4 regions of the Bacillus sp. S10(2024) genome follow, and region 3 is predicted to be linked to each of the others. Evidence: riboswitches for the same ligand, from Rfam matches in the RefSeq annotation. Region 3 holds a riboswitch; each other region holds the start of a gene.
What was found. Region 3 has a riboswitch for S-adenosylmethionine ahead of AB1280_RS17040 (ABC transporter substrate-binding protein). Riboswitches for the same ligand answer to the same signal wherever they lie in the genome.

Region 1: another riboswitch for S-adenosylmethionine. It lies ahead of AB1280_RS10760 (YezD family protein); the one in region 3 lies ahead of AB1280_RS17040 (ABC transporter substrate-binding protein).
Region 2: another riboswitch for S-adenosylmethionine. It lies ahead of metK (methionine adenosyltransferase); the one in region 3 lies ahead of AB1280_RS17040 (ABC transporter substrate-binding protein).
Region 4: another riboswitch for S-adenosylmethionine. It lies ahead of AB1280_RS20410 (methionine ABC transporter ATP-binding protein); the one in region 3 lies ahead of AB1280_RS17040 (ABC transporter substrate-binding protein).

What each region holds. Positions count from the first base shown of each region.
Region 1 is NZ_JBFLUR010000002.1:2,087,145-2,095,535, reverse strand. Features, by position in the region: gene lysA (diaminopimelate decarboxylase) at 293-1,609, shown strand; SAM riboswitch class I at 1,753-1,861, shown strand; gene AB1280_RS10760 (YezD family protein) at 1,931-2,074, shown strand; gene AB1280_RS10755 (phosphoadenylyl-sulfate reductase) at 2,167-2,871, shown strand; gene sat (sulfate adenylyltransferase) at 2,899-4,035, shown strand; gene cysC (adenylyl-sulfate kinase) at 4,049-4,681, shown strand; gene AB1280_RS10740 (nitrite/sulfite reductase) at 4,808-6,430, shown strand; gene AB1280_RS10735 (DUF3906 family protein) at 6,444-6,656, shown strand; gene cobA (uroporphyrinogen-III C-methyltransferase) at 6,738-7,514, shown strand; gene AB1280_RS10725 (sirohydrochlorin chelatase) at 7,516-8,274, shown strand; gene AB1280_RS10720 (NAD(P)-binding protein) at 8,243-8,391, shown strand, end outside.
Region 2 is NZ_JBFLUR010000002.1:4,264,118-4,272,530, reverse strand. Features, by position in the region: partial or broken gene AB1280_RS21705 (hypothetical protein) at 177-281, opposite strand; gene AB1280_RS21700 (response regulator) at 318-2,102, opposite strand; gene AB1280_RS21695 (ABC transporter ATP-binding protein) at 2,291-3,208, shown strand; gene AB1280_RS21690 (ABC transporter permease) at 3,201-4,133, shown strand; gene AB1280_RS21685 (hypothetical protein) at 4,152-4,853, shown strand; gene metK (methionine adenosyltransferase) at 5,029-6,228, opposite strand; SAM riboswitch class I at 6,394-6,516, opposite strand; gene pckA (phosphoenolpyruvate carboxykinase (ATP)) at 6,736-8,322, shown strand.
Region 3 is NZ_JBFLUR010000002.1:3,357,368-3,365,780, forward strand. Features, by position in the region: gene modA (molybdate ABC transporter substrate-binding protein) at 1-294, shown strand, start outside; gene modB (molybdate ABC transporter permease subunit) at 303-977, shown strand; gene AB1280_RS17020 (NUDIX hydrolase) at 1,079-1,567, shown strand; gene AB1280_RS17025 (GNAT family N-acetyltransferase) at 1,591-2,133, opposite strand; gene AB1280_RS17030 (GRP family sugar transporter) at 2,483-3,334, shown strand; gene proC (pyrroline-5-carboxylate reductase) at 3,470-4,279, shown strand; SAM riboswitch class I at 4,445-4,550, shown strand; gene AB1280_RS17040 (ABC transporter substrate-binding protein) at 4,687-6,330, shown strand; gene AB1280_RS17045 (hypothetical protein) at 6,476-7,006, opposite strand; gene AB1280_RS17050 (helix-turn-helix transcriptional regulator) at 7,027-7,881, opposite strand; gene AB1280_RS17055 (YusW family protein) at 8,238-8,413, shown strand, end outside.
Region 4 is NZ_JBFLUR010000002.1:4,025,893-4,034,305, forward strand. Features, by position in the region: gene AB1280_RS20375 (methyl-accepting chemotaxis protein) at 1-1,605, shown strand, start outside; gene AB1280_RS20380 (DUF3978 family protein) at 1,751-2,197, opposite strand; gene AB1280_RS20385 (arsenate reductase family protein) at 2,557-2,922, shown strand; gene gcvH (glycine cleavage system protein GcvH) at 2,965-3,348, shown strand; gene AB1280_RS20395 (toprim domain-containing protein) at 3,665-4,009, shown strand; gene AB1280_RS20400 (thioredoxin family protein) at 4,021-4,320, shown strand; gene AB1280_RS20405 (hypothetical protein) at 4,475-4,819, shown strand; SAM riboswitch class I at 4,947-5,054, shown strand; gene AB1280_RS20410 (methionine ABC transporter ATP-binding protein) at 5,339-6,364, shown strand; gene AB1280_RS20415 (methionine ABC transporter permease) at 6,357-7,022, shown strand; gene metQ (methionine ABC transporter substrate-binding lipoprotein MetQ) at 7,101-7,913, shown strand; gene sufC (Fe-S cluster assembly ATPase SufC) at 8,149-8,413, shown strand, end outside.

The DNA.
Region 1 (8,391 bases), 1.3 Mb from region 3:
CTTCCAATAAGAAACGCGTGTGAACATTGTTCCGCGCGTTTTTTGTTTACCTAATTAGGGATAATATGAACAACTAAGGCATGGAATATATATGTGAAAAGAACGACAAAAAAACCTCCCTTCTTTTTAGGGGGTGTCAAGGGCATTTGGCCGCGTTTCCTACCACATGCGATGTTTAAAACAAAAGGAAGAAGCAAGTAGCGTTTATGTTGTATTCTGCATAGCAACGACTTATATGTCGAAAAATTAAAATGGATATATAGATGTTTTTGAGAAAAAGGGAGGAATTCACATGTATTTACACGGCACAAGCCGAATTAACGAGCAAGGACACTTAGAAATTGGGGGATGCGATGCTACTGAACTTACAGCGACATATGGTACACCTCTTTATGTATATGATGAAGCAACAATTCGTGAGAAATGTCGTGCATTTCATCGTGCTTTTAGAGAGTGTGGGTTCTCTTACCAAGTAGCATATGCAAGCAAAGCGTTCTTGTGCATGGAAATGTGCCGATTAGCTGCGGAAGAAAATATGTCACTTGATGTTGTGTCTAGCGGAGAGTTATATACAGCGCTGCAAGCAGGATTTCCAGCTGAACGTATCCATTTTCATGGCAACAATAAAACAGAAGAAGAGATGAGAATGGCATTAGAAGCTAACATCGGGTGTTTCGTTGTAGATAATTTTTTGGAACTAGAAGTATTGCATGATTTAGCGAAAGAATACGGGAAAGTTGCCAGTGTTCTGCTTCGTGTGACTCCGGGAGTAGAAGCGCATACGCATGAATATATTACAACAGGTCAAGATGATTCTAAGTTTGGCTTTGGTATTTCAACAGGGCATGCATTACAAGCAATGAAAAATGCATTAGAAAAATCGAATTATCATGTGTTAGGAATTCACTCTCATATTGGATCGCAAATTTTTGAAACGGCAGGATTTGTTCGTGCAATTGAAGTGCTTCACAAATTCTTAGAATTAGTGAGAAAAGAAATGGATTACGTAGCTCCTGTATTAAATGTAGGCGGTGGGTTTGGAATTCGTTATACGGAAGGAGATACACCGCTTGCTCTTGGTGAATATGTGCAAGCAGTAACAGATGCGGTACGCGAGCAGTTTACAGCGTGTGGATATCCACTTCCAGAAATTTGGGTAGAGCCAGGTCGTAGTATTGTTGGGGATGCAGGAACAACTTTGTACACAGTGGGTGCGATTAAAGATATTCCAGGCATTCGCAAGTATGTATCGGTTGATGGTGGCATGACAGATAACCTTCGACCAGCACTTTACGGAGCTCGTTATGAAGCATTGCTAGCAAATCGAGCGAATGAATCTGCTGAAGAGGTTGTTTCCATTGCAGGTAAGTGTTGTGAAAGCGGGGATATGCTCATTTGGGATGTAGCGCTCCCGAAAGTTGTTTCTTGTGATCTTTTGGCTATCTCTTGTACAGGAGCATATGGTTATTCGATGGCAAATAATTACAATCGCATTCGTCGACCGGCAGTTGTGTTTGTGGAAAACGGAAACTCTCATGTTGTTGTTGAGAGGGAATCGTATGATAATATTATCGGAAATGATCGCATACGTGTAAAGGAATTTGTATAAAGTGAAACTTCCATCGGTGGAGGCTTTTTCATCCCCCACCGATGGTTAGTTGAACAATGCCTTCTTTTAAAAAAAAATAAAATTTATCGGAAAACTAGGATTGAAAAAAATCAGAATTGTGTTAAAATGCAAATATAATTAAATTCTTATCAAGAGCGGCGGAGGGAACTGGCCCAAAGAAGCCCGGCAACCTACTTTATAAAAGTAAGGTGCTACTTCCAGCAAAATGGAATCCATTTTGGAAGATAAGGTAGATACGTTACCGGAACAGTCTTTTCGAAATGGGAAAGATTTTTTTTATGAAAAAAGGAGGGGCTGTTCATGGGGGAGCGCGGACAATTTGAGGAAGTAGTAAGTAAGATTCAAGCGATGCTTGCTGATATGAAATATGGCTCAATTACAATTGTTGTGCAAGATGGTAAAGTGATTCAACTTGAAAAAAGTGAAAAAGTACGTTTGAAATAAGCATGCTGACTAGAAAAACTAGAGGCGGCTTTAATCTATTTTTATTAGATTAAAGCCGTCTTTTTGTATGAATTATATGAAGGGGGAGAACGATGTTAACGTATGAAACTTGGAAAAATCATTTTGTTTCATTTCCGGAGGATGATGAAACGAAAGGTGCTTTAGCAGCGGTGCGCTGGGCCTATGAACATTATAGGAAGGATATTGTGTATGCATGCAGCTTTGGGATAGAAGGAATGGTTTTATTGCATGTTATTAACCAAGTAAATCCATCTGCAAATGTTGTATTTTTAGATACAAATATTCATTTTCAAGAAACGTACGACTTAATCAAAAAAGTACGAGAACAATATCCTAAGTTGAATATTATTGAAAAACAACCAGAACTTACGCTTGGAGAACAAGCAAAAGAGCATGGCAATAAATTATGGGAAAATAATCCAAACCTTTGTTGTCAATTAAGAAAGATTAAGCCGTTAGAAGAAGTACTTACAGGTAGGAAAGCATGGATATCAGGTTTGAGAAGAGAGCAGTCTGAAACGAGAAAAAATACGCAGTTCGTTAATCAAGATCATCGATTTCAATCTGTTAAAATTTGTCCGCTTATTCATTGGACTTGGAAGGAAGTTTGGCGTTACGTATACAAGTATAATTTGCCATACAATCCACTTCATGATATTGGGTATCCGAGCATCGGATGTGAAACGTGCACTGTGCAGGTGCAAGAAGGCAGCGATTTAAGAGATGGACGGTGGGCCGGAAAGACAAAAACGGAATGTGGTCTGCATTATCAATAAAGGCTGATAAAAAAGGAGAAGAAGAGAATGAGTGATAGAAAAACATTAGTGAATCGAATTGATACAACATATGAAACAGCACATATTGTAAAGGAAATTGAGCTGGATGGAGTGGCATTAAGTGATTTAGAGCTTATTGCTATCGGTGGATATAGCCCGCTTACTGGTTTTTTAGGGGAAAGTGATTATACATCCGTAGTCGAGGAAATGAGATTAACAAATGGAGAGGTATGGAGCATTCCAATTACATTACCTATAACAGAAGAAAAAGCGAAAGAATTACAAGAAGGGGAAGAGGTTAGGCTTGTAAAAGATAGTGTGACTTATGGTGTGATTCAAGTTGAAGAAATGTACACGTCTAACAAAGAAAAAGAGGCATTTCTTGTCTATAAAACGGTAGAAGACGAACATCCGGGCGTTAAGAAATTATATGATCGTCCTAATGTGTATGTAGGAGGACCAATTACGCTTGTGAAACGAATTGAAAAAGAAAAATTTGCTGCTTATTATTTAGATCCAAGTGAAACACGAGCGGAGTTTCAGCGGCGTGGCTGGAAAACAATCGTCGGTTTTCAAACGAGAAATCCAGTTCATCGGGCACATGAATACATTCAAAAAGCGGCTCTTGAAATTGTTGACGGTTTGTTTTTAAATCCGCTCGTTGGTGAAACAAAGTCAGATGATATTCCAGCTGATGTTCGAATGGAAAGTTACGAAGTTCTTCTTGAAAACTACTATCCAAAAAATCGTGTCTTCTTAGCGGTATTTCCAGCGGCGATGCGATATGCGGGGCCTCGTGAAGCGATTTTTCATGCACTTGTCAGGAAAAACTTTGGATGTACACATTTTATTGTTGGCCGTGACCACGCGGGTGTTGGAAATTATTACGGTACGTATGAAGCACAGGAGATTTTTAACAATTTTACAGTAGAAGAGTTAGGGATTACGCCCCTCTTTTTTGAACATAGTTTTTATTGTGCAAAATGTGAGGGAATGGCATCAACAAAAACATGTCCGCATGGAAAAGAAGCACATGTCATTTTATCAGGCACAAAGGTAAGAGAGCTTTTACGAAATGGAGAATTACCACCAAGTACGTTTAGTCGTAAAGAAGTAGTAGAAGTCTTAATACGTGGGTTGCAAAAAGAAGTTGTGACAAAGTAAGGGGAGAAAATAGATGGGAACAAATATTACTTGGCATGCAGCATCTGTTTCAAAAGAAGAACGCCGAAAACAAAATAAGAATCATAGTTTTGTTCTATGGTTTACAGGTTTATCAGCTTCTGGGAAGTCCACAGTAGCCAATGCGGTAGCTCGCAAATTATTTGAGAAGAATACTGGTAATTATGTATTAGACGGAGATAATATTCGTCACGGTTTAAATAAAGATCTAGGATTTTCCGAGCATGAGCGTACAGAAAATATTCGGCGTATCGGTGAGGTGGCGAAACTATTTGTTGATAATGGAAGCATTGTACTTACAGCATTTATTTCACCATTTCGAGAAGATCGCAGGCAAGTGCGTGACATATTAGAACAAGATGAGTTTGTTGAAGTATTTGTAAAGTGTCCGATTGCAGAGTGTGAAAAGCGTGATCCAAAAGGGTTGTATAAAAAGGCAAGAAGCGGAGAGATTAAGCAGTTTACGGGAATTGACTCTCCATATGAAGAGCCAATTCAAGCTGAGGTTATTGTGGAAACACATCGTTATTCGATTGAAGAGTGCGCACAGCAAATTATTGCTTATTTGCAAAAACGAAGCTTTATCCCGCCATTCGTGGGCAGTAAGACCCCACCTCAAGATCAATAGAAGATCGTTTTCCAACTCCAGTGTCCTGCGATTCTGAACGAGCGCTTCCGCTTTTCTAAAGAAAATAGGTGGGGGATGAAGCACCACCACTGAGTAAAGTTTCACTTTATCTAGGGAGGGAACAAGATGAGTTATGAAAAAGTGTGGGCAAACAATAAAAAATTAAATATAACAGAGAAAAAGAAATTAGAAAAAGACGGTTTAGAAATTTTTAAAGATATTCCATATTATGCTGAACGTGGATTTGCGTCTATTCCGAAAGAGGAGTGGGATTCTTTTAAGTGGGCAGGACTATATTTGCAGCGCCCAAAAGAGGCGGGATATTTTATGATGCGTGTGAATATTCCATCTGGAATTATAACAAATGAACAAGTGGAGGCTCTTGCTTCTATTGCAGAAGATTACGGACGTGATGTACTTGATATCACAACGCGTCAAGCGATTCAGTTTCATTGGCTACAAATTGAGAAAATTCCAGACATTTTCGAGCGATTAGAAAAAGTAGGTTTATCGACAGCTGGTGCATGCGGTGATATTACACGTAATATTACAGGGAATCCACTCGCTGGAATTGACGAAAATGAATTGTTTGATACACAAGAAATTGTGCGAGAGGTATATGAATATTTTCAACACAATGAAGAATTTTCAAATCTGCCTCGTAAATTTAAAATGTCCATTAGTTCAAATGTGTACAATTCAGCAAATGCTGAGATCAACTGCATAGCATTTACACCTGCAACGAAAGAAGTTAACGGAGAGACAATCATTGGTTTTCATGTAAAAGTAGGAGGCGGTTTATCAGCGCGGCCATATTTGGCGGAAGAATTAGATGTATTTGTTTTACCGGAGCAAGTGAAAGAGGTAGCAATTGCGATTGCAACGATATTCCGTGATTTTGGTTATCGTGAAAAGCGCCACTTTGCCCGCTTAAAATTTCTTGTTGCAGATTGGGGAGCAGAAAAATTTAAAGAGCAGCTATTACAATATACTGGACCTTTATATGAGAGAGGAGAAAGCGCCTTAAAAGGTTGGAATGCTGGTTACTTTTACGGTGTTCATAAGCAAAAACAAGATAATCGATACTATATTGGTTTTAATGTGCCAGTTGGTCGTCTGCATGCAGAAGAAATGTATGAGATTGCTAGAATTGCAAAGCAGTATGGGAATGGTGAAATTCGTACGTGTAATTCACAAAACTTTATTATTCCGAATGTGCTGCAAGAAAATATTGATGAACTATTGCAAGAACCATTATTTGAAGCAATTTCTGCAGTGCCAAAGTCATTTATCGGTTATGCAGTTTCTTGTACAGGGATTGAGTATTGCAATTTAGCGTTAGTGGAGACGAAAGAAAGATTACGTAATATTGCAGATTATTTAGACGCACAGCTTGTATTAGATGTACCTGTTCGCATTCATATGGTCGGCTGTCCAAACTCTTGCGGCCAAAGACAAATTGCTGATATCGGCTTGCAAGGTGTCAAAATGAAAACGAAAGAAAAGGGGATAGTTGAAGCGTTTGAAATTTATGTAGGTGGAACCCTGCTCCACGGCGGTGCTTACAATGAAAAGCTAAAGGGAAAAATAGATGGTGAAGACTTGCCCGATGTTCTTACTGCATTTTTAACATATTTTAAGGAAAATAAGTTCCCTAGTGAAACGTTTTATGAATTTGTTAGTCGTGTTGGAGTAACGAATCTACAAGTAGTATTAGATACGATTTTAGAAGAAGTGATTGCATCGTAGGAGGGGGAACAATATGGATTTATATCATTTTGAAGCGGTTTTAGCAAATGGTGTTGTCCCTGTAGTCGTTGTTGCGCAAAGTGAAGAGCAAGCATTCCGTCTCGTTGAAGTGGAACTTGAAAAATATTTTTTACCTTTGCCGGAAGTGAAAGAAATTTCTTTATACGAGAAAAAGAAGATTCGAAGAGGTGCAGCTTTTGTTTTATCCCGCATTAACGAGAAGTAAGAAGAAAAATTGTCAACTTCCATTAATAGAAAAGGTTCTGCTGATGGAAGTTTTACATTATAGAAGAAATGAGGGGGAAGTATGGGGAAAGTGTACATTGTTGGTGCAGGACCTGGTGATCCAGAGTTAATTTCTGTGAAAGGCGTAAAATGTATTCGACAAGCAGATGTCATTTTATATGATCGCCTTGTGAATAAAGAATTGCTTTCTTATGCAAAGCCAGAAGCGGATTTAATTTACTGCGGGAAACTTCCGAACTACCATACGATGAAGCAAGAAACGATTCATGCTTTTTTAGTGAAGTATGCAAAGAAAGGAAAGATTGTGACGCGTTTAAAAGGCGGGGATCCATTTGTATTTGGAAGAGGCGGCGAAGAAGCAGAGGAATTGGTGAAACATGGTGTTCCGTTTGAGATTATTCCAGGGATTACAGCAGGGATTGCAGCAGCTGCTTATGCAGGAATTCCTGTCACACACCGCGAATCTAGCACAAGTTTTGCAGTTGTAACCGGACACCGTAAAGAAGGTGCAAAAGAGGAAGTGAAATGGGAAAACTTAGCGAAGGGCGTCGATACACTTGCTGTTTATATGGGGGTAAGTAATCTTCCGTATATATGTGAACAGCTTTTGAAATATGGAAAAAATAAAGACACACCAGTAGCGATGATTGAGTGGGGAACAACATTATCTCAGCGTACAATTACAGGCACATTAGGAAGTATCGTATCTATAGCGGAAGAGGAGCGAATTCAAAATCCGAGTATGATTGTAGTTGGTGAAGTTGTACGCTTTCGCGAGAAAATTCATTGGTTTGAACAAACGCTTGAACATTCGTATCCACTTAGTGGAGTGCTTTAACATGAAAGCAGTACTTTATATTTGTCATGGCAGTCGTTTACAGGAAGCGTGTGAAGAAGCGACTGCTTTTGTTACATCGTGTATGGAGCGTATACCAGTTCCTATTCAGGAATTATGCTTTTTAGAATTAGCATCTCCTTCTATTGCAGAGGGAGTTACAGCTTGTGTACAACAAGGGGCAACACAAATTGTGATTGTTCCTGTCTTTTTATTAGCGGCAGTTCATGTGAAAAAAGATATTCCTGAGGTGTTAGGACAGTTACAAAAACAATTTCCTTATGTGTCTATTTCATATGGAAATCCATTTGGAGTTTCTCGTGAACTTGTTACTGCAGTTTTAGATGGAAGCGGAATTAAGGAAATTGGAAAACGAGTTACTCTTTTACTTGTAGCAAGAGGGAGTAGTGATGAGGAAACGTTAAGAGATGTTAGGGACATCGCGCTATTGTTGGAAGAGGCAGGTGAAGTAGCAACGGTCGAAGTATGTTATTTAGCGGCAGCTCAGCCACAATTTGAAGAGAAGCTGCGTGAACTTGTTCAAATAACAAATGCTCCGATTGTTATTTTTCCGTATCTTTTATTCACAGGATTGTTAATGAAGAGAATTGAAAAAACGGTTCGGAAATACAACCATTCTCATATTGTGCTATGTCCTTATTTAAGTAAAAATCTGGTGTTTCAAAATATGCTCATTAAACGTACAAAAGAAATGATAAGGGAGAGTGTATATGTATCCATTAACGGTGCGAATAAAGAATAAACGTGTTGTTTTCATTGGTGGTGGACGAGTCGCATCATTTAAGATCGCTCCTTTATTACAAGAAGAAGCTGATATTATTGTCATTAGTAGAAAATTGGATATAAGTTTAATTCAATT
Region 2 (8,413 bases), 910 kb from region 3:
ATCATGCGGAAAAGAAATTGCTGTACATGAACGTTCTTAGATTTGCATGCAATATCCGCCAAGTGGGATGACAAAATAAATCCTGACACTTATCCCTACAAACATAAACATTGTGGTGAATATTAAAATAAAACAAGCTTTACGCACACGCGCAAAGCTTGTTTCTTCCTATATTATAGACCAGCTGAGCGAAGAGCGAAGTTACTGCAAACTAGTTCTACTAGTACTTCTTCAGATACTTTACCAGTGCCGAATGTATCAATAGAAATAGATACTATTCGCTACGCTGGTTGCGTACGCAAATTTATCCGTATCATTTATAACAAAGCTTCCTCCTCTGCTTTTTTTACAGCTTCACTTCTCCCAGAAACTTCAAGCTTCATATATATAGAAGAAACATAGTTCCTTATAGTTCCTTCAGATAAAAACAATTTTTTTGCAATTTCTTTATATCGAAGCCCTTCTTTAAGAGCACCTAAGACCTCCATTTCACGCCGCGTCAACTCATAAGGATACTTTTTTGGTACTGAGCTATATGCGTTAAACAAACGATTCGCAACACTGTGAGACAACATAGTCCCTCCTGAATTTACTAATCTAATTGCCGCTACTAATTCTTTTGGCGTGGCAGATTTAAGTACATATCCTTCAGCCCCTGCTTTAAGCGCTTCAGAAACACTAGAAGCTTCTTCAAAAGTCGTCACCATAATAACTTTCGTACTTGGCCATTTCCTCTTAATTTCTTCTGTCGTTATAATTCCATTCATTTCAGGCATTTGTACGTCCATAAGAACAATATCTGGTTGATTTACTTCGCATTTTTCTAAAGCTTGTTTTCCGCTATTTGCAACTGCAACATCAAAGTCAGTATATTCGGTCAATAAAAGTTTTAAACTATCTAAAACCATAGATTGATCATCTACTACTAGTATATTTATTTCATCTTGAGTAGAAGTTTTCTCTATATTTAAGCTTGGAATTACACAAGTTACAATAGTTCCAGCATTCTTTTGAGAGTCTATGTACAAGCTTCCTTGATATTCATTTAAACGATTTCTCATGCCAGATAAGCCAAATCCCTCTTGGATATCTTCTATTCCTTTACCATTATCTTGCACTTGAAGCATGACATGACTTTTATGATATTGCAGAAGAACTTGTATCGACTCTGCTTCGCCATGTCTAGTTGCATTTGTCATCGCTTCTTGTAAACAACGACAAAAAGCCATTTTAACTTTTTTCGCTATCATATACTGCTCTCCAATTGTTCGAAAAACAACATCAACGTGTGTGTTGCTTTTAAATTCTTCTATAATATTAAGTAAAGATACATCTAAATTTAATTCCTCTTCTAATGGATCCATTTCATGAATTTGTCTTCGAATACTCTCTAAGCCAGATCGTGACATATCTAATATATCTTGTAATTTTTTTTGCCCTTCTTGCGTAGTTAAATGAGGTTTTAACGTTTCCATACTTAATATAACTGACGTAAATTTATAACCAACAGTATCATGTAATTCCCTCGCCATTCTACATCTTTCCTCAAGCAGAGTCATTCTTTCAACTTGTGAAGAATATTGTTCTAAAATCGCATTCTTCTCTTTAATTAATTCGAGTTTTTGTTTAATTGAATCCATAGAAAAAACAATTCTCTGTAACACATGTCCAACACTATAAATGAAAAGAACGTCAAATAGATTTAGAAGCAAGTGATTTAATTTATAATCAAAATTCAAGAAAACTCCGAATATATAAACAATAATTGTTAAAGGTAATGTATAGAAATTAGCTTTTCCTCGACAAAAAAATGCCAATGTTAAAATTGCAGGAGAAAAAAACTGTGCTAGATGATACGTATGTGCAAGATAAAGTGAAAGCCCTCCCACTAATATGATCTCGGCCAATAAATATAGTTCATATCGAATTTTATATAATATTACAGGTATGACATACAGTATTAATGTCATACAAAAAACACTTTCAAAGGGGAATGTAGGATTATCTTGATACGTTAAAACTGCAACTGCAGCGATCCAAAAGATACGAATGAATACGATTAGCCAATGCTGCCAAAGTAATTTATTTTGTACTGAAATCAACCGTATAAGCACCTCCCACTAAAAAACCTTCACCTAGTGTATATATTTTCCATCATTATATTTTTATCATAGCAAGGTTATTACATTTTGTCACTGTGCTTTATTACATTCATTTTGATACGTTGATAACTAAGAACACGACTCATCGTATTGAGTTGAAAATTAAAATGCATAAGGAGATGAAAAAAATGAGTATCTTGAAAATAAACAATTTAACTAAAAAAATTAGAAGAAAAACACTTGTCAATCAATTATCGTTTGATGTAAATGAAGGAGAAATACTTGGACTCCTCGGTCCAAACGGAGCTGGAAAAACTACCACAATTAGAATGATAGTTGGATTAATTTCAAAGTCTAGCGGAACGGTTGAAATTAATGGAAAAAACATAGATAACAATTTTAAAGAAGCAATGAGACATGTAGGAGTAATTGTTGAGAATCCTGATTTGTACAAATTTTTATCTGGCTATGATAATCTTCTTCACTTCTCTCGAATGACACCCAGTGTCCCTAACGAACGATTAAATGAGGTGGTATCTTTAGTTGGGTTGGAGAAAAGTATTCATAACAAAGTTTCGACTTATTCTTTAGGAATGAAACAACGGCTCGCTCTTGCGATTGTTTTAGTACACAAGCCCTTACTTCTACTATTAGATGAACCTACAAATGGACTTGACCCTAAAGGTATTCGTGATTTAAGACTTCACTTAAAGAAACTAGCCAAAAGTGAAAATGTAGCAATTGTTGTATCAAGTCACCAAATGGCTGAAATGGAAATGATGTGTGACCGTATAGCCATTATTGATAAGGGTTATATGGTAGGTTTACATGACATGAAAGATATTACAAAAGAAAAGATAAGTTGTGTTCAATTTGAAGTAGACCGAACAGATTTAGCTATTCCAGTACTTCAAAAGTTATTAGTAGGAGCAGAAATTGTAACAAACCAAAATATGATCAATATTACAATTAGTAAAGAACGTATACCAGAAATTAGTGATACGTTAGCAAGAAGTGGAGTAAATGTTTATGGTGTTCAAACGATTAAAACCACTTTAGAAGACAAATTCATCGAAATGACAGGGGATGAACTACGTAATGCTTAATCTAATCAAGAATGAAAACATGAAAACTTTTAAACGTAAAAGAACTTGGGTCATGATAGGAGTTATGGTCCTATTTATTCTAGTGCAATTTCTAAATGTAAAATTTTCTCATCAAGTTAACTATGGAGATGATTGGAAAACCTCTCTTATAGAAGAAAATGCATTACTTAAAGTTGAAAAAGAATCTAAAACATTACCGCTGGAAATACTCGAAAATGAAAAAAAATTTTTACTAAATAAGTATTACATTGACAACAATATAAAACCAGAAAACAATGCATGGTTCTTTACAATTGGACAAAGTACAAATTTTTTAGTAGCGATTTCTATTCTTACCTTAATAATAGCTGGTGAAAGTGTCGCAAGTGAATTTCAATCCGGGACGATTAAATTTTTATTAACTCGAACTGCTACTCGTACACAAATATATTTTTCTAAATATATTTCGACTTTATTATTTGGACTATTTCTAGTCGGAATCACCTTTATTTTTTCAATTCTATTTAGTGGTATTCTTTTAGGATTTGATGGCATAAACAGCGACTACTTATTCGTCAAAGATCAAGTCGTTCAAAAAACAAGTGTCCTTCAAGCACTAATTGGTAGCTTACTCTTTAAAATTCCTTTCTTACTTATTGTTGCGACTTTCGCATTTATGATTTCAGCTGCATTTAAAAGTTCAACATTCTCAATCGTCTTTTCTCTTTTAATAACAATTACAGGTTTTGTTATGAGCATTTCATTAAAAGGTTTCAGTTGGACACAATATTTTATCTTCTCTAATACAGACTTATCGAATTTTATATACGAGAGTCCACCTGTAGAAGGAATGTCCTTAAGCTTTGCTCTTGTATTAATCTTCATTCATCTATTCATCATGCACTTAGTTTCGTATCCCATTTTTGTGAAAAGAGATGTTGTTTAAAGACTGGAGGAAAGCAAAATGAAGCAAAAATTAATTATTTTTTGTACGTTAATCACTTTAATCCTTACTGGCTGTTCTAGTTCTGAAAGTGAAACAAAGGAACAAAAACTGGAACTATCAGCCTCTAATGTTAAAAAATTAACATTAGATAATCGTAATGGTAATATTGATATTTCAACAAATTCTACATCGGATAAAATAGAAGCTTCTATTCATGCAAAAGCAAAAGGAATCAGCATAGACAAATTAAAACTAGACCTTTCAGAAAAAAATGGAGTCGCCAACTTAAATACTTCTTTTGATGGGCAATTCTTTAGTAGTAGTGAAACTTGGGTTGATGTGAAACTCTCAGTACCTAAGAACGTAAAAGTGGAATTTAAAGAAAACCATAGAGACGGAGCTATTACAGTTTCTAAATTGGATTCAGATATAAACATTCTTAATGTGAATGGAAATATAGACATTTCCAATGTTAAGGGGACTGTTAGTGTAACAAATAGGGATGGGAAAATTAATATTTCCAATGTGTCATCTGACATCAATGTCGATAATAATAATGGGGCAGTTGTTATTAAAGATATTAATGGATCAGTACGGGCTAAGATTGGGGATGGATCAGCCGATATAAATAGTATTGAAAAAAACGTAACAATCTTAGGTGCTAAAAACGATAAGATAAAAGTGGATGGTGTTAAAGGGAAAGTAACATTCAATAAATAACGTTTGACTTATTGATATGAAAATGAATGAAACCAACCGCATTTTTTGTGAAACGACCATATAACATAGTCAAACATTCTTGCTTATTTTTAAAATACGCAAGAGAAAACTTTATGTATTCCCATAAATAGAAAAAAGCTTTGCGCACACGCGCAAAGCTTTTTTCTTCCTATTATTATAGACCAGCTTGCTCTTTTAAAGCTTCAGCTTTGTCTGTACGTTCCCATGATAGATCTACATCAGTACGTCCGAAGTGGCCGTAAGCTGCTGTTTGTTTGTAAATTGGGCGACGTAAGTCTAACATTTTGATGATACCAGCTGGGCGAAGATCGAAGTTGCTTCGAACTAGTTCTACTAGTACTTCTTCAGATACTTTACCAGTGCCGAATGTATCAACAGAGATAGATACTGGTTGTGCTACGCCGATTGCGTATGCAAGTTGTACTTCTGCTTTGTCAGCAAGTCCTGCTGCTACGATGTTTTTCGCAACGTAACGAGCTGCGTATGCTGCAGAGCGGTCAACTTTTGTCGCATCCTTACCAGAGAATGCACCGCCGCCGTGACGAGCATATCCGCCGTAAGTATCTACGATAATTTTACGACCTGTTAAACCAGCATCCCCTTGTGGTCCACCGATAACGAAGCGGCCAGTTGGGTTAATGAAGAATTTTGTTTCTTCATCGATTAATTCAGCTGGTACAACTGGTTTAATAACAAATTCTTTTAAGTTGCGATCGATTTGTTCCCAAGCAATCTCTGGATGATGTTGCGTAGAAATTACGATTGTATCGACGCGAACTGGTTTACCATTTTCATCATACTCAACTGTTACTTGTGTTTTACCGTCTGGACGTAAATATGGTAATGTATCATCCTTACGAACTTCCGTTAAACGACGAGCTAATTTGTGAGCAAGTGAGATTGGAAGTGGCATTAATTCTTTTGTTTCATTACATGCGAAGCCAAACATTAAACCTTGGTCGCCAGCACCGATTGCTTCAATCTCTTCGTCAGTCATTTGACCTTCGCGTGCTTCTAACGCTTGGTCAACACCCATTGCGATGTCAGCAGATTGCTCATCGATAGATGTTAAAACTGCGCAAGTTTCTGCATCGAATCCGTATTTTGCACGAGTATAACCGATTCCTTGAATTGTTTCACGAACGATTTTTGGGATATCTACATAAGTAGAAGTTGTAATCTCTCCCGCTACCAATACTAAACCAGTTGTTACTGTTGTTTCACAAGCTACACGTGCGTTTGCATCTTTTGCTAAGATTGCATCTAAAATTGAATCAGAAATTTGGTCACAAATTTTATCTGGATGTCCTTCAGTTACAGATTCAGATGTGAACAGATGACGTTTTTTTGTCATGTGGTAAACCTCCCTACAGTAATTGTATATATTGTACGGAACTCATCCTTAATTTGCCACAAACTGCGACATTCATGTATTTTCCCACACAAGTGCAAAAGAAAAACCCTTCCTTAATAGAGGAAAGGTTGTATTTGCTACTTGCATACTGCTTTTTGCCCTTCGCTCTTATCGTTCGAGACAATTCGCCTCGCACAGGTTTAAGCACCTATTCACTTGTTTGTTGTCCATACAAGTGAGGTTGCCGGGCTTCATCGGGCCTGTCCCTCCGCCAGCTCGGGATAAGAGAGTATCCGTCCTCAACTATACTAAAGAAATGACTTTCATTTGTCAATCCAAATACACATATTCCTATAAGTTTTTCATACCAGAAATTTATGGAAAAAAATAATATAATAACACAAACAAAAACAAATAAATAGTATACATTATTTATATGATTGTGTTATACTTTTGGTGGGGATTACGATGAATATTCATAAATCAAATAAAGGATGGTATATAAATATGAGTACTGCGAATGTCCAAATTGGATTACATGAACTATTGAACGGAAGCAATGCACAGGTTCAATTGAGCGTTCCGCAATTAACGGAAAAGGTATTAATGAGAAAAGAAGGTCAATTATCTTCTACTGGCGCAGTTTCTGTTTCAACAGGAAAATATACAGGACGTTCTCCGAAAGATAAATTTATTGTAGACGAAGCATCTGTTACGGACAAAATTGCTTGGGGATCTGTTAACCAACCAATTTCTGAAGAACATTTCAATAAATTATATACAAAAGTGCTAGAATACTTAAAAGATAAGGAAGAACTATTCGTATTCAAAGGATTTGCAGGAGCAGACCGCAACTACCGTCTTCCTCTTCAAGTTATTAATGAATATGCTTGGCATAACCTATTTGCGCACCAATTATTCATTCGTCCAACTGAAGAAGAATTACAAGATCATGATGCACAGTTCACAATTGTATCTGCACCAAACTTTAAAGCAGATACAGAAGTTGACGGCACAAATTCAGAAACATTTATTATCGTTTCTTTTGAAAAGCGTATCGTGTTAATCGGCGGCACAGAATACGCTGGTGAAATGAAAAAATCAATCTTCTCTATCATGAACTACTTACTTCCAGAGCAAGACATTTTCTCTATGCACTGCTCTGCAAACGTAGGCGAAGAAGGCGATGTTGCTTTATTCTTCGGTTTATCTGGAACAGGTAAGACAACATTATCTGCTGATCCAAACCGTAAATTAATTGGTGATGATGAGCACGGTTGGTCTGATAACGGTGTGTTTAATATTGAAGGCGGTTGCTATGCAAAATGTGTGAACTTATCTCGTGAGAAAGAGCCACAAATCTTTGACGCAATTAAATTCGGCTCTGTTTTAGAAAACGTTGTAATTGATGAACATACACGCATTGCAAATTACGATGACACTGCATTAACAGAAAATACACGTGCAGCTTATCCAATTGATGCAATTGATAACATCGTATTACCTAGCGTTGCAGGTCATCCTAATACAATTATTTTCTTAACTGCTGATGCATTCGGCGTGTTGCCTCCAATCAGTAAATTAACGAAAGAGCAAGCTATGTATCATTTCTTAAGCGGTTACACTAGTAAACTAGCAGGAACTGAGCGCGGTATTACTTCTCCGCAAGCAACATTCTCAACATGCTTTGGTTCTCCATTCTTACCACTTGATGCATCTCGCTACGCAGAAATGCTTGGTGAAAAGATCGAGAAGCATGATGCAAAAGTATTCTTAGTGAACACTGGCTGGACTGGCGGCGAATACGGCGTTGGAAAACGTATGAACTTAGGTCATACACGCGCAATGGTGCAAGCTGCGTTAAACGGCGAGCTTGACAACACTGAAACAGCAAAACATGATATCTTTGGTCTTGAAGTACCACTTCATGTTCCCGGTGTACCTGATGAAGTATTAATGCCAGAACAAACATGGACTGATAAAGAAGCTTACAAAGTAAAAGCAACTGAACTTGCAAATAAGTTCAAAGAAAACTTCAAGAAATTTGATACTGTTTCTGAAACAGTTGTAAACCTTGGCGGTCCAATCGCTTAACCTGACTTTAATGTGAATAAGTATGTTGTGACTGCAAGAAAACAAGTATTCACCGACAAAGCCCATGTTTTCTTGTAATTGCGCATACTTA
Region 3 (8,413 bases):
CTTTGGAACGACCTTCAAAATAAAATCGTATACACAAAAGATGTGCGCCAAGTACTAACATACGTAGAAACAGGAAACGTTAATGCAGGGATTGTTTATAAAACAGACGCCCTTATTTCAAAGAAAGTAAAAATTGCTACTACAGCACAGGCAAATTCACACAAACCAATCCGTTATCCATTAGGTATTGTAAAAGCAACGAAACATAAAAAAGAGGCAACTGCTTTTTATGAATATTTACAGTCTAAAGACGCTATAACCACCTTTAAAAAATATGGTTTTACAGTGCTGTAATTGTAGCTATGATATTTGATACATTTTGGTCACCTATCATTCTTTCACTAAAAGTTGCTGCACTTTCTACGATCATTGTGATGGTGTTCGGAACGATAATTGGACGTATTTTAGCTCGATCCTCGAAGCGCTATAAAATTTTATTAGAAACCATTTTTCTACTGCCGATGGTACTTCCGCCTACAGTAATTGGATTTTTCCTCATTATTATTTTTGGAAAAAAAAGTCCCATCGGTCAGTGGATCGAAACCTTGTTTCAACAATCGATTATGTTTACATCTTGGGCTGCTGTGATTGCTGCAACTGTAGTTGCATTTCCACTTATGTACCAGTCAGCAAAAACAGGGTTTATCATTGCCAATGAACAAATTGAAGACGGAGCTAGAGATCTTGGAGCAAATGAAATGCAAGTGTTCTTACACGTAACATTACCACTCGCGTTCCCTTCTCTATTAGGTGGAATGATTTTAAGTTTCGTCCGCGCTCTAGGAGAATTTGGTGCAACGCTTATGTTCGCTGGTAATATTCCCGGTAAAACACAAACGATTCCAACCGCAATTTATATGGCAATTGATGCAAGTAACATGCCGCTTGCCTGGGCACTCGTTCTTACAACTGTCGGTATGTCAATTGTCTTTTTATTACTCATTCAATTTATCAATAAAAAGGTAATTTCTTTCTAACAGTAGCTTTCGACAAAGCTACTGTTTTTTATATTATTTCCCGCGAAATGAAATGGAAATTAGACGTTTATGTAGAATTATAGAAACTAAGGGGAAATTATATGTATAACCAAACACTTTGTTTTATCCGAAACGGCGATGAAATACTAATGCTAAATCGGGAAAAAGCACCGCTACAAGGCTTGTGGAATGGCGTTGGTGGAAAAATGATAGAAACGGAAACGCCAATGGCATGCATTCTACGTGAGATTGAGGAAGAGACAGGACTACATTTTACGGAGAAAGAAGTCATGTATAAAGGAACATTATCATGGACAACTGACAATACAAATTCCAGTGGATTGTACCTTTTTACCGCTACCTTCCCAGCTCATATTTCTTATCACACTCCGAAAAAAGTAGCTGAAGGAATTTTAGACTGGAAACACATTTCTTGGATTTTATCTAAAGAAAATAGAGGAACAAACACTTTAACAAAGCACTTTTTACCCACGGTTTTACAAGAAGAAGGCGTATATGACCATACTTCTATTTTCCACAATAATCAGATTGTGCACTACGAACAAAAGGAACATGCAAATGTAAAATAGCCTCTTTAGCAGAGGCTATTTTACTATATATTTCGGCAATACCGGTAAGATACAGACGGTTCTTCTTCTGTACTTCCCTGACTCGGGCGTTCAGATTGTTTTACAAATCCTTTTGCTTCATAAAAGGGAATTCCCTTTTCATTCCCCTCGGCAACCGACACCCACTGCTCTACAATCCCCTTTTCTTTTTGAATTTCTGTAAAATAATCTACCAACAATGTCCCGATTCCTTCTCTTCTTCGATTCGGATCTAAATATAGGACAAAGATTTCTCCACACTTTTCACCTGTTGTGCCTCCCCCAATTGCTCCAACAACTTTCTCGTTTTCCAATGCGACGAACCATCCATACCAATTTTCGTTATTCGTCAGTACTTCTTTATGAATACGCTCATGATTATAGTATTCTTCAATGACACGATCAATATATTCCTGACTATGCAAACCTTCATATGTCGCTAGCCATCCATCTGTACAAACCTTGGCAATCCCTTCGACATGACTTATATCTGCTCTTACCACTTGAATCTTATTTGTTTTCTGTTCTTGCAATACATAACCTTCCACAGCTTACATCCCCTTTATATTCTATTTTCCCCGTACTCCATCAATTTAAATGGATAAAAAATCCAAATTGTTATAATTTATTATATCTTCAAATTTCCACATAAACTATTACAATTTTCATATTCATAGAAATATACATTCTATTTGAATTTACTTTCTAAAAGAGACTCTTTCCTGTTATTATATGAAGGTGCCAAAAAAGGAGATATGAAAACGCGTTTATATAATGACTGCGTTCTCCTTATAAACATCACTACTTCATCGTTTTAACGATCACTTCTTAAGTGGAAAATTACCAATCATTAGAACTACATATATTTTATTGCTATAACAAGAAGGGAGTCTTGTAATGGACATTTTATTAGCACTTCTTCCTGCATTAGCATGGGGAAATGTTTTACTGGTAAGTGTAAAAATGGGTGGCGGTGCATATAGCCAAACGGTAGGTATGACAATTGGCGCTCTATTCTTCGCAACAATTATGTATGCATTTACAACACCAGCACTATCTTTAACTATATTAATTATTGGCTTTATTTCAGGTTTATTTTGGGCTTTAGGACAAGTCAATCAATTAAAAACAGTTCAAACATTAGGCGTTTCAACAACAGTTACCATTTCAACAGGCATGCAGCTTGTAGCTACTTCTATCTTTGGGGTTATTGCCTTTCATGAATGGACAACTACTACTACAATCATTATGGGAACGATTGCAATCCTCTTAATCGTAGTCGGTGTTGTTTTTACTTCTTTAGATGATAAAGAAAATGCACAACCGCAGGGACAATTGAAAAAAGGGTTACTGACTCTAATTGTTTCGACTGTTGGTTATTTTATGTATGTAATCATTATTCGTTGGTACAATATCGATGGCTGGTCTGCTATTTTACCTCAAGCAGTTGGTATGTTTGTTGGAGCAGTTATACTGACATTTAAGCATAAGCCATTTAACAAATATGCAATTCGTAATATCGTATCTGGTCTACTTTGGGGAACAGGAAACTTATTCTTACTTCTTTCCTTACCACGAGTTGGCGTTGCAACAAGCTTCTCATTATCTCAAACAGGGATTGTCATCTCAACGTTTGGTGCAATTGTCTTCTTAGGTGAAAAGAAAACAAAACGTCAAATGGTATTTATCGCGCTTGGTAGTGCTTTAATTATTGGTGGGGCTGTTCTACTTGGTTTGGCAAAAGCTTAATGATATATCCTAGTTTCGGAAATCCTACTTTCTGAAACTAGGATTTTTTTGTATACAAGCCTTTTCTTTTTACAATTCTCTTTTATCAATGTTATCGTTTTAGCAATACATTTCCTACAGGAAGGATCAAAAAATATGCAAAAGAAACAAAGAGTACTGTTTATTGGTGCAGGTCGTATGGCTGAAGCCCTTTTTGCTGGGCTTCTTCATACAAGTAAAGAGCACATTGCTGAGATTATCGTATCCAATCAACGAAATCAAGAAAGGCTTACAGAGTTGCGTGAAAAGTATGCTGTTTCTACAACAACAGATTGGAAACAATATGCGGCAGATGTTGATGTTATCGTCTTAGCAATGCCTCCAGAAGCGCATGAACAACTGTTAACTGAACTCTCTCCACTTGTCAGCAATCAGTTTATTGTAACAGTTGCAGCTGGTATTGGACCTTCTTATTTAGAACCAAAGCTTCCTAAAGGTGCTGCCGTTGCTTGGATTATGCCAAATACAGCTGCTACAATCGGGAAATCCATTTCTTTATATACAGCAGGCTCTTTTGTAAGCAAAGAACACCTTGAAATTTTGCAAATGCTCGTAAAAGGTATTGGAGACGCACAATTATGTACAGAAGAAGAAATTCATCAACTAACAGCTGTCACAGGAAGCGCCCCTGCCTTTCTCTACTATTTTGCCGAGAGCTTAATTGAAGCAACAAAACGGTATGGTATCGATGAGATAACTGCAAAGCATCTCGTAATTAAAATGATTACGGGGTCTGCTTCTATGCTAGAAAGTGAAAACAATCCTGCTATGCTTCGTGAGCAAGTGACAACACCCGGCGGCGCAACTGCAGCAGGTTTGAAAGTATTATATGAAAATAATTTTATGAACATGATACAAGAGGCAATTGAAGCAACAAATAAAAAAGCTAGTGGAAAAGCAATTTAATTTTAGGGATTTAAGGTCATTAAGCAGATGTTTGATGACTTTGCTTTTTGTTAAACTGAAAATTCGAAATATTAATAACCTAATTGACAATGTTTTTATCTCAGTGGTAGTATTTTGAATAATCAAAGCAACACAAAATTTAAAACTTGTTTATTATGTTTACTCATTGTATCCAGAGAGGTGGAGGGACTGGCCCTGTGAAACCTCGGCAACAGGTTCGCTTGCGAATACTGTGCCACTTCCTGCAAGCAATTTGCTTGAAAGATAGAATGAGGGACTTTGTTTATAAATGTGCGCACATTTATAAACACTCAATTCCCTCTTTTTATATACGAAAAGAGGGAATTTTTATTTCCCTCATAATTGTTGGCCAACAAAAAAACAAACAATTTAGGGAGGAACAAAACATGAAAAAGAAATTTTTACCTGCTGTCGCATCTGTTTTAGGAGCAAGCTTATTATTAACAGGATGCGGTAGCTATAATAAAGATAACGCGAACGATGCAAAAGCAAAAGATAAAGCACCTGATAAACAAGTACTTAACTTAGCATCTCCTACTGAAATTCGTACGATGGATACGGCACGTGCAACAGATACCGATTCTGGGCAAGTGATGAGAAACGTATTTGAAGGCTTATATAACCTTGGAGAAGGAAACAAACCTGTTCCTGGTGTCGCAAAATCTCATGATGTTAATGCAAATAAAACAAAATATACGTTTCATTTACGAGATTCAAAATGGTCCAATGGAACACCTGTTACAGCGAAAGACTTCGTATTCGCTTGGCAACGTGCTGTTGATCCTGCAACAGCTTCTGAATATGCTTTCTTATTCTTTGACATAAAAAATGCGCAAAAGATTAACAATAAGGAGCTTTCGTTTGATCAACTAGGTGTAAAAGCAATTGATGATAAAACATTGGAAGTAGAGTTAGACCGCCCTGTGCCTTACTTTATTAGTTTAACAGCGTTCCCAACATTCCTGCCTGTTAACGAAGAATTCTTTAAATCACAAGGCAAGAAGTACGCTTTAGAGTCTAACGCATTAATTTATAATGGGGCCTTTACATTAGAGAATTGGAAACATGAACAAAGCTACCAATTTAAGAAAAACCAAAACTATTGGGATAAAGATGCTGTAAAGTTGGGAGAAATTAACTTTAATATCGTGAAAGAGAAATCAACAGAGGTAAACCTATACGAATCTAAACAACTTGACCGTGTTGTTTTAACATCTGATTTAGTTGATAAATACCGTAAAGATTCTAATTTTAAAGAACGACCAGCTGTCGGTGTACAATTTTTACGCATGAACCAACAAAATAAAGTACTACAAAACATTAATGCTCGCCAAGCTATTGATAAAATAATCGATAAAAAAGCTTTTGTAAATGTTCTATTGAATGATGGCTCTCTTCCAGTCTACTCGCTTATTCCAAAAAACTTTGCAAAAGGACCGAACGGAAAAGACTTCCGCGCTGAAAATGGTGACTTAACAAAAGAAAGTCCAAAAGAGGCTCAAAAATTATGGAAACAAGCACAACAAGAACTTGGACCAGATAAAATTACACTAGAACTTTTAACAAGCGATACGGATTTATCAAAGAAAACAGGAGCGTATTTAAAAGAGCAACTTGAGAAAAACTTAGAAGGATTAACAGTTACATTAAAACCACAGCCTCGTAAGCAACAAGTAACTTTATTATTACAAGGCAATTATGAAATTGGTATCGATGGCTGGAGTCCAGACTTTGCTGATCCAATTACATTCTTAGAATTGTTCACAACCGGTAATCCATACAACTTAGATCATTATTCTAATAAGGAATTTGATGATTTAATCAAAAAAGTAAAAACAGATCTCGCTGGTAATGAAAAAGCACGCTGGGAAGCTTTAAAACAAGCAGAAAAAATCTTATTTAAAGATGCGGTAATCTCACCTCTATATCAAAACGGAAAATCTTATTTACAGCGCTCTTATGTAAAAGGTATCGTTGAGGTTGATTTTGCAGGTCCATTAAACTTTAAATGGGCAAGAATCGAAAAGTAATATACAAAAGGTATCCCATTTAAGGATACCTTTTTCTTCTACTAACTCGATTGCCGCTTGAATAATTTTCTCCGTCTTCTTTTAACGCACCATATAAGCTTTGTCTTCTAAATGAAAGGGATCACTTACATTTATTTAGAAATATTCAAGACCGATACTCGTATAAACAAACAAGAAACTGGAATACAGTTAATATAGAACTAAATAAAAGTGTGACTAGCAGACTCATATGTAAAGATGGATGAAAAATAGTAATTGCTCCCCAAACACTTATACTAAACAAGAAAAATTGAACAATGACTCCCGCTGGTTTCAACCATATCCTTGTTTTTTGTTTTGTAATCTTCACTAAAAATCCGATAACTGAAAATAAGGTTAATGCAATAAATGCTAGCCATCTTCCATAGGCAACATCATAAGGTTCAATTTGACCCGGGAATATGAAATGAATAATACGAAATAATAGAATACCAATACCGATACAAATAATTAATCCAAGTAAACATTCTATACTAGCCTTAAATAGAGATTTTAAAATTGGCTTGTTTTTCCCTATTACTCCTAATATTTCACTTAACATGCCAACTGTAAATAGTGCAAAAAACCATATAAAGAAGTAAAAAGGGGTTTCTAATTTCAATAATTCCGATATTGAGTAGAATAACATTTTCCACATGTGTTCTTTCTCACCCTTTCTTATTCTTCTATATCTTCAAACTGCAAATTCGTAGGTTCTTCAGAAAGAGTCTCATAAAAGTTTTCCGCTAAGTCCGTTGATGCCACTTTTTCATCAACTTCATCTAATCGAAAACTATCCGCCCATATGCAGCCTTCTCCTGATAATAAAATGCCAAATGCAATTCCGATCGCCTCTTCTTTTATATCCAGCACAACTGAATAAGGCTCCCAGTTTGTCGTATTTTTAATTGGACGATTTTGCATATTATCCATAGCTAATGGCTCTGTATCTTTTCCATCCACACGCATCCACAGTCCTGCCCAATCTTTCACACTTTTACTTTTAATAAATGCCGTTAGGCGCAAACGTTTTCCCTTGTATTTATCAGCTTTAAACATTTGCATAAGTGTTGTAAATCCACCATGTGTAACATCCTCTTTCGCTTTTATATAAGCTGATGTTTTTCCTTGATGAACAGTTTCATAGTCTATTCCCATTTCATATTCTCCAGGGTGACTTCCACTTAACACCCATCCTTTCGGTAATCCTTTTTGCATTGAAACGCCCTCCCTTGCTATATAAAATGATTGAAAATATGTCCGATACCTTTTCGGTGGTAAATGAAACATACCTTTAAAGGCTCTAGTAAATGCTTCTTGTGAGGAAAACCCATACTGCACTGCAATATCTAATACAGATCGATTTGTCATCACTAATGCCTGTGCTGCATATGTTAATCGTCTCTTCCGAATATATGAGTTGACGCTCATTCCAATATTATCTTGAAAAACCCGATGAAAATGATACATAGACATAGCACAATAAGAAGCTACTTCTTCTAAAGTCAGTTCTTCCTCAATATGCTTTTCCATATAATCAATTGCACGTTTTAATAGTTCACCATACCTCTGCACACTCACCACTCCCTTTGCGTTTCCAATTTAACACAAATATTCCATATATTTTTTGATTTAAATTGCGATATTTCTCTCTTCGACACATAGAAATTAGAAAATCTTTTCGTACTCATGCCGTTTCCTGCAATAACAGGGTGTCTAGCAAAAAATAAGTGATTGCTCCCACAAACATGGCATTTTCTAGCTCTTTGGAACAATCACTTTTTCTTTATATTTCATCTTCTTATTATAAAAAAATATTCCTTTCCCTTACATAAAAAGATAAATATTGGAAAAACTTTATTTGAAAACAACTAAGGAGGCTTTACAAAATGAGAATTTTATTTTCAATCCTTTTGGCATTCATGCTATTACCTGCAATGACAGGCTGTACACCTAAGAAACAGGATACAACTACTGATAAGAAAACGACAGAAGGTGGAAAACAAGCAGCTAACCAAGATTTAAAATTAAGCTTTAATGAATTTGATTTAAAAGCAAACTACAA
Region 4 (8,413 bases), 670 kb from region 3:
GGTGAATCTTCTGCAAGTATGTATAAAGAAAGGTTACTTCCGATTTACTGGATAGAATCTGTAGAATCTAATTTTCATTATACACTTAAGAACCTGACAGAACTTATGATTACAACAGACGAACAAAGAAATGAACAATTAGTAAGTAACATGGAGCAAGCACGAAACAAAAATAATGAGTTATTAAAAAAGTATGAGTCTGGAATAAGCTCGCAAGAAGAAAAACAATTATATGAAAATTTTCAGAACAATCTTCATGAATTAAGAACGCATATAGATAAATCAAAAGGTTTAGCAATTCAAAATAAAAATGAAGAGGCGTATGCTTACTATTTAAAAGAAGTCGATCCTAGCATGCAAAAAACAGCTAAATCTATTCAAGAGCTCATCAGCTATAATAGTAATCAAGCAGAAAAATTACAGGAAAATAATATCAATAGTGCGCGGGATGCAGTGCTTATGTTTATTGTTATTTCAGTTATAGCTGCTATTAGTATTATATTCATTGGATATATTATTAAAAGATCCGTTAGGAATCCAATTGCTTTACTGCGGCATGATATGGAACAAGTGGCAAATGGTAATTTAATGATACGTACTTCCTATGAATCAAATGATGAATTAGGAAATATCGTTACTTCTTTTAATCATATGTTAGATAACTTGCAACAACTAATGGAGAAAATCAAAATAACGACAGAAGAAATTATTTCCTCTACAGATAGCATGTTACAGAATACAAAACAGGCATCTCAAATCTCTACCGAAGCTGTTCAAACAATTCACGAAGTGAACAAACAAATAGTAGGACAAGTTACGAGTATTCAAGAGAGTTCGATAGCAATGAATGACGTAGCAGATGGCGTTCAAATAGTAGCTGAATCCGCATCAACTGTTGCTGAAGTTGCTGTTGTCACAACAGATCGTGTGAATAGTGGAAGTGAAGTTATCAAGCAATCTATTACGCAAATGAATAATGTTCATAAAGTTGTTGAGGAAACATCTACGGTGATAGAACGTCTTGTTATGCGTACGCAAGACATCGATAAAGCTTTAAATGCGATTACGAATATTGCGGAGCAAACAAACCTTCTTGCTTTAAATGCTGCAATTGAGGCAGCCCGTGCAGGAGAAAATGGTAAAGGTTTTGCAGTTGTTGCAGCTGAAGTGAGAGATTTAGCTGAACAGTCAAAGCAATCGGCAAGTGAAATTAATGATTTAATTAAGTCTATCCAACAAGATACAAAAGATACTGTTCAAATCATGAAAAAAGGGCAAGAAGAAGCAACACAAGGAAGAAATGCTGCTAATGAAGCAGACCAAGCATTTTCAATTATTATGAAAGACATTCATAAAATATCACATCAAATTCAAGAAGTCTCAGCGACAACAGAAGAAATGTCCGCTGGAACAGAAGAAATTAACGCTTCATTATTGGTAGTATCAGAAACTTCTACAAAAGTAGCGAAAGATACGAATCAGACTGTAAAAGCAATTCAAACACAAGCATCGTCAATTACAGAAATAACAAATCAATCTATGCAAATAAAAGGAAAAATCGAAGAATTAGAAGGATTGATTTCACAATTTAAAATTGAAGGATAAACATTATCTATAAATATAAGAGAAGGCTAATTAAAAAGCCCCCAATTTCAAAATGTGTTAGCGTTTAAGTAGTGGGGATTTGACAGTCGTCTCTTTTTCTTCTTTTTTGCAGCATTATTACTTCAATAAAATATCATGCAAGGACTTAAATAGATTGGTTATATATATTGATATATTTGGTAATCCTTTCATTTAATGGTGCTAAAAATTCTGTAAATCCCGAACTCGTTGCACAAACGCCATTTATATGATGTAAAGAAAGTTTCTCGTGTAAGAGAAATTCACCTTGATGTCCAAATACTTGTATATGCGCATTCATTTGCTCTGAATCTTCTTGTGTCGATACAAGGATGTAGTGAAATGCCTTTACAGGAATGGCGTGCGTTTTACAATACATATTTTCATTTTTTATGCCGCTTTGTGTTGTTATTTGAAACTGGAGAATTTCTTTGTTTATAGTAATGGAAAATGTTGTTGTTTTTAACTTTGTATCGGTGAACTTATCGAGCTCTTCAAGTTGCAACTGGATTGTAGTTTGATCTGGAAATTCGTAAATTTGTTGCTGGATTACTGTGCGAATTGGTAGCTCCATATAATAAATAATCTCCTTTTCTTTATGTGCTATAACATATAGAACAAAAGAACTAATATAAAAATTTCAAGTAATACATAAGGGTAATTTTTTATTGTTCATTAAAGAGAATACATGATGATTTATTAAAAAACAATATAAATTAATATAACATTTTGTATTTTAAAAACTATATATAAATGTCTATGGATATTCTATTGAGATAATTTTTTTCGATAGTGAAATGTTTTTAAGAACCTGTAAAAAAAATAAAAATTTTGCAGGATAAAAGAAATTTCTAGCGAAATAAGTAAAAGTTTGAAATGAAAAAATATTTCTTATATGATAAGGATAAAGGTTAGTGAAAAGTAGGTGAATGTATGTCAGTAACATTTTATTCATACCCAAAATGTGGAACATGCCAAAAGGCAAAAAAATGGTTAGATGCAAATGATGTAGCGTATGAAATGGTTCATATTGTTGAAAATCCACCTTCTAAGGAGGAACTTCGTAGTATATATGAAAATAGTGAATTACCACTAAAGAAATTCTTTAATACAAGTGGAATGCGTTACCGCGAGCTTGGGTTAAAGGAAAAGCTAAAAGATGCAAGTGAAGAAGAAATGTTGGACATGCTCGCTTCTGATGGCATGTTAATCAAACGACCAATTGTAACAGGCAGTAATGATGTAACGGTTGGCTTTAACGAAGAGCAATTTGAAAGCGTGTGGAAAAAGTACCAATAAGGTGCTTTTACATAATTAATAACATTCATTGGAGGTACAGACATGAGCATTCCAAAACAATTACGTTACTCTGAAGAACACGAATGGGTACAAGTTGAAGGCAACCAAGTTATTATCGGTATTACAGATTTCGCACAACACGAATTAGGAGATATCGTATTCGTTGAACTTCCTGAAGTTGGTGCAACAATTGCAGTTGACGAGCCATTCGGAAGTGTAGAGTCTGTTAAAACAGTTTCTGAATTATACGCGCCTGTAGCAGGTAAAGTTGTAGCAGTAAACGAAGATTTAAATGACAAGCCAGAGCTTGTTAACGAGTCTCCATACGAAGGTGCATGGATGATTAAAGTTGAGCTTGAAGATGCAGGTCAAGTAGAGAAATTATTAACTGCAGAACAATACGAAGAAATGATTAATCAAGACTAATCTAAAAAAGACAGCTGAGAGCTGTCTTTTTTAGTTGTGCGGTTTTTAAAGGTATTTGTATTATATGAAATGCCGATTGAAAAACCAACAAAAAGACCTTTCTTTTTAGGTGCGCAAGAACATCTGGCCATGCATAGAAGCGGTCAGGGCCCATTTCCTGCACCTCTACGTCAGAAGCTCCATCCCCCGCACATTCTAGACGAGCCGCTTCCGCTTTTAATCACAAAAATAAACAGGAAACAACATTAAAATATCGAATATACTATATACTAAAGACAAGGTTGTATCATAGTATATGCTGATCGGGTGATGCTAAGTGGTCTATGTGGAAAAAGTAATTATTGTTGAAGGTAAGTCAGATAAGAGAAAGATCGAAACGATTATTAGAGAACCGGTGGAAATTGTTTGTACAAATGGTACAATTAGTTTGTCGAAAATGGATGAACTCATTGACCAGCTGTATGATAAAGAAGTATATGTTCTTGTGGATGCAGATGATGCAGGAGAGAAATTACGCAAACAGTTTCGCCGAGAATTTCCACATGCTGAACATATTTACATCGACCGTTCGTATCGAGAGGTTGCGACTGCACCGTCATCTCATTTAGCGAACGTTTTATGGGGAGCTGACATTGACGTCTATACAGAATTTTTACGGTAAGGAATGGTACAATGATTGATTGGACAGGACATGAAGCAGAAGCTGCAGTTAGAGACCAAGAAAAAACGGTGTTATACGTATATACGCCAATGTGTGGTACGTGTCAGCTTGCGAAAAAAATGTTAACGGTTGTTGAGGCAGCGTTGTCTCATTTAGAAATTGGAATGCTGAATGTAAATTATGCACCGCATTTTGCGCGGGAGTATCAAATTGAAAGTGTTCCGTGTTTACTTATATTTGAGAAGAATCAGCTTGTAAAGAAAATATATGCATTTCAATCTGTGGAATATTTATATATGGAATTACAATAGGCGGCAAAAATTTTGCCGCCTCGACATATTTCTTGGGAAATAGTAAGGAATAAATGTTTTTTGGTACAGCTTTTGTCGAGAGAATGATACAGGAGAGCGCGTTATAAAAATGGAATGGTTATATGTAAAACGTGATATGAGGAGTGTGATAAAGATGAAATTGTATTCACTGCTTCAATCATTTGTAACATATGCCGATACGCAATGTCACTTAGAACCATTATTACCACAATTCGAGAAGATTGTTTGTTTTACTTTCCAAGATGAATGTTATTCATTAAATATTTCAAGAGAGAAAATTGAACTTATAAATGGTGCGGTGGGAACAGAACAGCTTGTTTGTTTTCAAGAAACAGATTTGCGATTGTTGATTACAGGGCAAGTCCGCTTGCAGTCGCTATTGCGCCGAAATGCGATTACATATAAAGGGACTTATCGAACGATGTTATTATTAGAATCGGTATTTCATATTTGCAAACCGTTAAGAGTTGGCGCTTAACTTTCAGAAAGTTTATTTTTTGCTAAAAATTTCTGTTGACATCTATTTCATGCGTTGATACAATTCAAAACATAAAATAACGAAAACTTCATAACGATAAAATCAGACGAAATTTATATCTGATTTTCTCTTATCAAGAGAGGTGGAGGGACTGTGCCCTATGAAACCCGGCAACCGTCAACTTATGTTGAAATGGTGCCAATTCCTGCAAAGCGAATGCTTTGAGAGATGAGAGGAAAGGATAATAGTAATTTATGTATATAAACCTTTCTGCTCATTTTAAAGCAGAAAGGTTTTTTTGTTGTCTCGGTGTAAGGAGGATGCTTGAACAACAAAACGTTTTTATAGTGATGGCGGAGAGCCGCTTACGCTTTTATAATCTAGCTTCAACGGCTAGCTCCTCGCGTCTAAGAACCTCCCGCACGAAAAGATAAAAAGCATCTTTTGTGCGCGAGAACCTTAGCCGATCAGAGCTGAACGAGCCGCTTACGCTTTTTAATTAAAAAAGAGGTGACATCTATGATCATATTGGAGAATGTAAAGAAAATATATCGTTCTAAACACGGTGATGTTACTGCTGTGGATGATGCGAATTTACAAATAGAAAAAGGCGAGATTTTCGGCGTTATCGGTTATAGTGGTGCCGGAAAGAGTTCGTTAATTCGCTTGTTTAATCAGTTGGAGAAACCAACGTCTGGAAAGATTACGATTGGAGCGCGTGTAATTTCGGCAATTACAGGTAAGGAACTTCGCGAAGCACGTCAAGAAATCGGGATGATTTTTCAGCACTTCAACTTGCTTTGGTCACGAACTGTTCGTGAAAATATTGCTTTCCCGCTTGAAATTGCTGGGGTGACAAAAGAGAAACGAGATCAGCGTGTAGATGAATTAATTCGTCTTGTTGGTTTAGAAGGGCGAGGAAATGCGTATCCATCTCAGCTAAGTGGTGGACAAAAGCAGCGCGTTGGTATTGCGAGAGCGCTAGCGAATAATCCGAAAGTATTATTGTGCGATGAAGCAACGTCAGCGTTAGATCCAGAAACAACAGATCAAATTTTAGATTTGCTTCTCGATATTAATAGGCGTCTTGGGTTAACAATTGTACTTATTACACATGAAATGCATGTCATTCAAAAAATTTGTAACCGCGTTGCAGTTATGGAAAAAGGGAAGATTGTTGAAAGTGGCAGCGTGTTAGATGTATTTCGTAATCCGCAGCAAGACATTACAAAGCGCTTCGTTAAGCAAATAACAGATTCTGAAGATGCGGATGAAGCAATCGAGCATTTAGAAGAGAAATATCCGGAAGGAAAGGTCGTGAAACTGCAATTTATTGGTGAAGCAGTAGAAAGACCAGTTTTACAAGATTTAATGAAGCAAGATGGAGTGGAAGTGAGCATTTTGCAAGGGAATATTGCACAAACGGCAAACGGGGCGTATGGAAGCTTAATTGTCCACTTAAATGGCGACGAAGATGTGATTGCAAAAGCAATTGCAACGATTCAACAAGAGCAAGTCGAGCTGGAGGTGATTGCACATGGATAATCTGCTTCAAAATGTCGATTGGGATACAATGCTAGAAGCTACCGGGGAAACGCTATATATGACAGCAATTGCCACACTGGCAACATTTGTATTTGGTCTTATTCTAGGGTTATTACTGTTCCTTACAGGAAAAGATAATTTATGGGAGAACAAACCAGTCAATGTTATAATCGGTACGTTTGTAAATATTTTCCGTTCTATCCCGTTCATTATTTTAATTATTTTACTGATTCCGTTTACGAAGTTTCTTCTAAACACAATTCTTGGAGCAAGTGCTGCACTGCCAGCATTAATTGTTGGAGCGGCGCCGTTTTATGCGAGAATGGTTGAAATTGCCCTTCGTGAAATTGATAAAGGTGTCATCGAAGCATCGAAAGCGATGGGGGCAAAGACGAGTACAATTATTTTAAAAGTACTGATACCAGAATCTTTGCCAGCACTCATTTCGGGTATTACAGTAACGGCGATTGCACTTGTGGGCTACACAGCGATGGCTGGAGTAGTTGGTGCAGGCGGTCTTGGGACACTTGCTTATTTAGAAGGATTCCAGCGCAACAATAGCGATGTAACTCTCATGGCAACAATTCTTGTGCTTGTAATCGTATTTATTATTCAAGTGCTTGGTGACTTCTTTACGAAGCGACTTGATAAAAGATAAAGAAGAGTTTTCGTCTCAGACGAAGACTTTTTATAAAAAAACTATTTAGAATATTTAGAAAAGAAAGGGTGTCAGAATATGAAAAAGGTATTATTTTCAGCACTTATTGCTGTATTTGTATTTGCATTAGCTGCTTGTGGTAGCGGCGAAAAAGATAAGAAAACACTTGTAGTGGGTGCTTCTAACGTACCGCATGCGGTTATTTTAGAAAAAGCGAAACCATTGTTAGAAAAAAAGGGTATTACATTAAAAGTGAAAAAATTCCAAGACTATATACTACCAAACCAAACGTTAGCTAGTAAAGAACTTGATGCTAACTATTTCCAACACATTCCGTATTTAGAGAAGGAAATCCAAGAAAAAGGATATAACTTTGTAAATGCCGGAAAAATTCATTTAGAACCTATGGGAATTTACTCTAAGAAATACAAAAGTTTAAAAGACCTTCCAAGTGGTGGAACAGTAATTATGAGTAATAACGTATCAGAGCGCGGACGTATGTTAGCACTTCTGCAAAAAGGCGGCGTTATTAAACTGAAAGATGGCGTAGATGTTGTAAAAGCGACAGAAAAAGATATTGTAGAAAATCCGAAAAACTTGAAATTTAAAACGGATGTTGAACCAGGTCTTACACCAAAGTTATATGAGAACAATGAAGGTGATGCAATTTTCATTAACTCAAACTATGCAATTGATGCAAAATTAAATCCAACAAAAGATGCAATTGCAATTGAAGGATCGGATTCTCCTTACGCAAATATTATCGCTGTTCGTAAAGGGGATGAAAACAGAAAAGAAATTAAAGAACTTATAGAAGTATTACATTCAAAAGAAATTCAAGATTTTATTAAGAAAGAATATAAAGGAGCAGTGCTTCCTGTAAGTGAATAAGGTGAAAAAAGGGCTGGAATTTCTCGGCCCTTTTTTCTTTATATAATTAGGAAGAAAGGTGTATCATAATATAATGTGCAGAATATTCCTGTTCGTATTTGTAGAAAAATTGTTACATTTTTTAACGTTTGCGATATCATTTTATTTGATATAAAATTAGAATGAGAATAAAATGAGAATGTGAACGTTTTAGGAATTTTTAAAATGTATATAGAGAATTATTGGAGGTATAGAGATGGCTGGTTCTACATTAACGATTAAAGATTTACATGTATCAATTGATGGTAAAGAAATTTTAAAAGGTGTAAACCTTGAAGTAAAAGGTGGAGAAATCCATGCAATCATGGGACCTAACGGAACGGGTAAATCAACTTTATCTTCTGCAATTATGGGTCACCCAAAATATGAAGTAACACAAGGTAGCATCATCATCGACGGTGAAGATGTATTAGAAATGGAAGTAGATGAGCGTGCACAAGCTGGTCTATTTTTAGCAATGC